One region of the Flavobacterium calami genome, then DNA from elsewhere that is predicted to be linked to it. Evidence: riboswitches for the same ligand, from Rfam matches in the RefSeq annotation. Region 1 holds a riboswitch; the other holds the start of a gene.
The links. A riboswitch is a leader RNA that binds a small molecule or an ion and turns the genes downstream of it on or off. The one in region 1 is predicted to bind cobalamin.

Region 1 (3,197 bases):
ACATCTACATCTGCCGGGGCTGCATCACGAGCTATTTTCCAGTTACGGGCTGTACCAAAACGCGGATTTTTGAGTTCGCCAATTACCCTTGGACACTCAATTCCAAAACCCGCTGTACCGAATGTAACCTTCGGCATATCCTCAAATGTGATACCGTCAATTCGCTTTTGATAGAAATAGTACATATTTTCACGGTAGCCTTCTCCATCGGTTATGGTATCCAATCCAAGACTGGCCTGGTCTTTTGCAGCCCAGTTGATGTAATCGTCTACCTCCTGCTGATTCATTACCGGACGTTTCATGGTATCCTCCAATTTTTCCGGACGGGGATAACTACCCACTACTGTATTGCGAAATCCTGACATATAATATAGTATTTAGAAAATATAATTTTTTTAATAATTAACCTGTAGCTGCCTGTTTCGGGCTTCTTCAATCTGAGACCTCACTCCTTCTTCCAGCGAACGAGGGACAAAACCGATCTCCTGTTCCAGACGTGTACTGTCGCAACGATCTATGAGAGCCGTACGGGATACACTTTCGTCAAATTCGTATTCTGCATTAGGAATGATACGCTCAACAGTCTGCATCAGTTCTTGCGCGGTTACAGAATGTCCTCCGTTGTTATAGGCAAAATGACTGAGTTTTTCTTTCAGCGCCAGACGAACAAACTGCTCGGCTACATCATCTACATAAATCCAACAGTCACGAGAATCTTTTGAGAATGGCAGTTTAGCTTTTTTTCCAAGTGCAGGATTTGTAGCAAACTCGCAAGCCCAAAGAACAGATCCTCTCATACGTCCGTCACCGTATACAATTGGCGGACGCATGGCTGCAATGCTTGCTCCTTTGTTTTTAATATATTTTTGAGCTGTAAATTCGTTGAGCATTTTCATTACCCCATAGGTATAAAAATGATCGTCAAGCGAACAGTAATCACTTTCTTTTACCGCATAATTTTCGTCGCCATAAGCACTATGATTTGCTCCGTATATGGTTTCGCTACTGGCAAAAACCAGACGGGAAAGCTTGTGGTCAACCACCATATCGAACATATTAATCATTCCGAGCATGTTTACAGAAGCGCCGCGATGATGATCGGCTTCTACTTCGGCACTCATCAGATACGCCAAATGAATTACGTGTGTGATATCTGAAAATTTAAGAAACACATTATTAACCTGTTCTTTATTGGAAACATCAAGATTAATAAATGTGGTCTGCTCTATTTGCTCCTGCATTTCAGCAAGTCTGGCTGAATCTTTTTGATGTTTTAAAAGAGCTATTTGTTTTGTCCATTCTATATTCAGATTCAAATCGGCTACTACTACGGGAATTTTGCGTTCCCACAGGTTGACTACTACACGTGCTCCAATAAATCCTGTGCCTCCGGTAACTAAAAATTTCATAAAATTATTCCTGTATTAGGTTAAACAATTTCCTATTTAGGCATGTTTAAGCAAAAAGAAGAAGGTGGGAAATACAAATATCTTTAGATACGGATACACCAAACCTAACCGGTTTTTAGAATCTGCATTACAGACATTGATCTGACCTAAGCTTCATATCGCGAAAGCATCGTCAATACAGATTAGGCAGGTATCCTGACTTGTAACAGTTTTTATCGTCCTTCCCGCTTTGGCAGTGGAACACCTGGATAAAAACCTTCGGGTTACTTACAGTTGCGCGACAGTTCGTGATTTTCACACGATTCCCTTTTGATTCACAGCTAAGTAAAACCTAATCCAATCGATAAATAGTTAAAGAATTTCTACTATTGCAATAGTTTTATATTCTTTGCAAAATTAGTTTACATTCATCAATAATCTATTAATAAACCTAAAATAGGATTATTTAGCTATTAAATAACCTATAATCAGTATTATTAACTTTTTTAAATGTATTTTTGACACTTAAAAAGACTTTTATACCATGGAAGAACTTGATAAAACCGATTTACTCCTTTTAAAAATCCTCGGAAATAATTCCAGTTACACCATAAAAGAGCTGGCGACACAGGTAAACCTATCACCTACACCCGTATTACAGCGTGTAAAAAGACTGGAAACAAGCGGATATATCAAAAAGTATATTGCGTTACTGGACCACGAAAAATTCAGTCATGGGTTTATTGTTTTTTGCAATATCAAACTCAAACAACACGACCGTACCATTGGCCACCGTTTTGTAGAAGATATCATGAAAATTGATGAAGTTGTAGAATGCTACAATATTTCGGGAGATTATGATTTTATCTTAAAGGTATTCGCTAAGGACATGAAACACTATCAGGATTTTGTTTTTAACAAATTAGGCTCTGTTGAAAGTATTGGCAGCACACAAAGCACTTTTGTTATGGCGGAGATTAAAAATTTGCATAATATTAGTGTTTGAGGATTGTGCTTTCACATCTGCGTGTTCATGTTTGCGTGAGCGAGAGGTACCGTCTATTATTAATGTATTAAAATAATTTATTTTCTTGATTTTCGTTCCTTTAAATTTTGAAAATATATGTTATAATTAAATACTTGTTTTAGCTGATTATCTTTATATAAATTAACATAGATTTGACCTTTAATTTTAACTATTGAATCCCCAACTTCTACTTCATCCCAAAAACTATTTTCTAAAGGAACACTTACATTGTGTGTAAATTTTAGCATTGGCGTACAATGTTGAGATGAATCAATATATTTTTCAATCACAATACCTGAATAAGATTCTTCTTTCCTGTTTTCAAGTGCCCTTTTATAAAAAAATTCATTTCCTGAAAGATAGTTAACCCAAAAAACCAACTGCAACCATACAACTGCTAAAACTAGTAACTTAAAAATATTCCCTTTATTTTTTACCAACTTAATTTATTTTAAAAATCTCGCTCTGCGAAGTTTTAAACAATCAAATAATCATGCAATGCAATCCCGAAAGCTCTCTGAACTGCCTTTATGCTACCCATTAAAGTTTACATGAGAAAATGAAAAAATCTACAAGTTCCTGACTTTATTCTTCAGAAGGTCTAAAACTCCCTTCATCAGGATATTGAATACTATTCTTTAATTCCTCAATTCGTTTGGGATCAAAATTAGGCAATTGCAATTGATTCTCATTTTTCCATTTCTTAACGATTTCTGAAACTTCTGCAGATTTTTCATCAGAAGAAGAAATATCACGAGCCATATAAATAGTCTGAGACGGAT
Region 2 (3,197 bases), on a different contig from region 1:
TTGTTGATGAAAAACTACTTCAGAAACAAAACTTACTTAAAAACGCCATCGATAATTATTCCGGTTCTACTGAATTAATGCAGCAAATCGCCTACTTTGGAGGTTTTGAAATCATACAAATGTCAAGCGGAATGTTAACGGCTTTCGATAACAATATGATTGTTTTGGTTGATGGCTTTATTTGCAGCGTTGCCTTTTTGATTGCTTCAAAAATAAATCCTGCTATTATTCACAATGCTGTTTTCTGCCACTGCTCAGCTGAAAAAGCGCATCAAAAATTATTGAATTATCTGCAGGCAAAACCAATTTTAAATTTAGATTTGCGCCTTGGCGAAGGAACAGGCTGTGCAATTGCTTTTCCAATTTTAAAATCTGCTGAAGCTTTTTTAAACGAAATGGCCAGTTTTGAGAGTGCAGGAGTTAGCAGGAAATGACGAAATTGCAATGTCAATATCAATTGCAAATTTCAATTTTAAAAATATTCAATAAATGAAAAAAGAACTACATATATTTTTTACATGTCTAATGTTTTACACACGGATTCCCTGTCCGAAAAACATTAACCACGATCCAGAATACTTAAACAAAGCCACACGTTATTTCCCTTTAATTGGATGGATTGTAGGAAGCATTTCATTTCTTGCTTTCTATATTTCTTCTCTTTTTATCTCAACCGAAACGGCTGTAATTTTAGGAATCATAGCTTCAATATTAACAACAGGCGCTTTTCACGAAGATGGTTTTGCTGATGTGTGTGACGGTTTTGGAGGAGGCTGGACCAAAGAAAAAATACTGATGATTATGAAAGATAGTGCGATTGGTGCATATGGTGCGATTGGTTTGGTGCTGTTATTTTTATTAAAATTCAAATTGCTTTCAGAATCTATTTTGCTGTTGTTTAGTCACAATTATTTAATTCTTCTGCTGTTTATTTCTGCTCACTCCGTAAGTCGTCTCGGAGCTATTTCTATCATTTTTACTCATGAATATTCTCGCGATGATGCTTCGAGTAAAAGCAAACCCATTGCAAAAAATTACAGCTGGAAAGAAATTCTCGGTTCCTTTTTCTTCGGGCTGCTTCCTTTGTTGATACTTTCCTGCTTTCAATATCAAATCCTTTTAGTCCTAATTCCGGTTTTCGCAACCCGTTATTTTCTGGCTCGTTATTTTCAGAAATGGATTGGCGGTTATACCGGCGATTGTCTCGGTGCAACACAACAGGTTTGCGAAGTGGTTTATTATTTAAGCATTCTTTTGATATGGAAATTTATCTAATTCGTCATACCGAAACAATTTGCGAAAAGGGAATTTGTTACGGACAATCGGATGTCGATATTGCAGTACCTTTTGATAGTATTTTTGAAAATATTCTTTCTCAATTACCCTCGGAAGCTTTGATTTTTTCGAGCCCTTTAAAACGTTGTGTGATTCTGGCAAAATACATTCAGGAGAACATCAGCACGATTTCTTTTCAGGAAGATCATCGTTTAAAAGAAATGAATTTTGGCGACTGGGAATTAAAACCATGGAATGACATTCCGCCTGAGCAGCTCAATCCGTGGATGGAAGATTTTGTAAAAATCAAGGCTTCAAATGGGGAATCTTTCATTGAATTACACGAAAGAGTCGGTGATTTCTTAGCCGAAAAAAAGACAAAAAAAACAAACTCCCCCTTGGTTATTGTTACTCATGCCGGTGTTATAAGAAGCTTTTTATGCCATCACTCCGGGCTTCCATTAAAAGATGCTTTTCAGAACAAAGTTGACTTTGGAGAAGTTATCAAAATAGATTTTTAAAAACTTTTTTTATTAGAAAGTAAATACAAATTTGAATTTTACACTTATTTAACTTTATCTTTGCACCCAATTAAGGTTGTGTTTTTATTACAAAAACACATTAAAAGGGAATCAAGTCACTGATTTTAAATTATTTAAAATCGAAAATCTTGAGCTGTACCCGCAACTGTAAGCTTAGTTCTTTTTAAAGAATGCTTGTTGTTATCTACAAACCACTGTCATAATGTATGATGGGAAGGTAAACAGCAAGACGCAAGCCAGGAGACCTGCCTTATTAACAAATATCGAACTCTCGGGAAAAAGAGTGTAGAAATTATGACTTTAAAAATACGTTTTGCTTTTTGCTTTCTGCTTTTGTGCCAGATTATTTCGGCGCAGAATGACTCTGTTATGAAACTTAAAGAAGTTATTGTATCAGACATTAACCTCAACAAATACTCCAGCTCCCAGTCGGTTCTAAAACTCGGTGATTCAATCATCAATAAAAACAAAGCATTGCTAACCGATTTGCTAAACTTCAATTCCACACTTTACTTTAAAGAATATGGACGAGGAATGCTTTCTACGGTGTCTTTCAGAGGAACAACCTCATCCCAGACAGCCGTAATCTGGAACGGAATCAACATCAATTCACAAATGAACGGCAGCACTGATTTTAATACAATTTCAGGTTCAGATTATAATTCGGTAAGTGCAAAAGCCGGAGGAGGCAGCGTTATTTATGGCAGCGGTGCAATTGGCGGAACGGTACATTTAAACAACGATTTGGACTTTTATAATCGTTTTGAGAATAATTTAAAACTTGATTACGGAAGCTTTAATACAATTGGAGTTAATTACAAAACTAATATTTCCAACAAAAAATGGAGTGCGCAGATTGGTTTTTCCAACAACAGTTCTACAAACGATTATAAATATGTGAACAAATACACCTGGAAAGGCGAACAACGCTGGAACCGTAATGGTGAATACAATATTTTCACAATGAGTGCCAATTTAGGCTATAAACTAAATGCAAAAAACACTCTTAAACTGTACAGCCAAACCTCAAACACAGACAGAAATACTTCTTTAATCACAGAAACCGAAACTCCAAGTAAATATATCAATGGTTTTAACAGGAACTTATTAGAATACGATGGTAATTTCGGTAAACTCAATGCGAATTTCAAAACAGCATACATTTTTGAAAACTATCAGTACTATGCTGATAACTCTACCAATAATTATACATACGGAAAAACAGAAAGCTTAATTACAAAAGCTGGTTTGGGTTATACTCTTTTTAAATCAACCCAGATAAACGGGATTTTAGATTACAACAAAACTACAGGAACAGGCAGCGGTTTTGGAACCAATACCCGCGAAATCAGTTCTGCCTCTTTATTGGTAAAACAGGAT

Region 2: it holds a riboswitch for cobalamin, as region 1 does, so the genes downstream of both, AAEO57_RS13870 (TonB-dependent receptor plug domain-containing protein) here and AAEO57_RS15645 (NAD-dependent epimerase/dehydratase family protein) in region 1, are expected to answer to the same signal.

The regions. Positions count from the first base shown of each region.
Region 1 covers NZ_JBBYHS010000016.1:115,025-118,221, forward strand. Annotated here, with positions in the region: gene AAEO57_RS15640 (cobalamin-independent methionine synthase II family protein) at 1-365, opposite strand, end outside; gene AAEO57_RS15645 (NAD-dependent epimerase/dehydratase family protein) at 396-1,409, opposite strand; cobalamin riboswitch at 1,578-1,759, opposite strand; gene AAEO57_RS15650 (Lrp/AsnC family transcriptional regulator) at 1,933-2,394, shown strand; gene AAEO57_RS15655 (hypothetical protein) at 2,472-2,855, opposite strand; gene AAEO57_RS15660 (mechanosensitive ion channel family protein) at 3,001-3,197, opposite strand, start outside.
Region 2 covers NZ_JBBYHS010000014.1:36,089-39,285, forward strand. Annotated here, with positions in the region: gene cobT (nicotinate-nucleotide--dimethylbenzimidazole phosphoribosyltransferase) at 1-434, shown strand, start outside; gene AAEO57_RS13860 (adenosylcobinamide-GDP ribazoletransferase) at 490-1,275, shown strand; gene cobC (alpha-ribazole phosphatase) at 1,260-1,796, shown strand; cobalamin riboswitch at 1,853-2,084, shown strand; gene AAEO57_RS13870 (TonB-dependent receptor plug domain-containing protein) at 2,112-3,197, shown strand, end outside.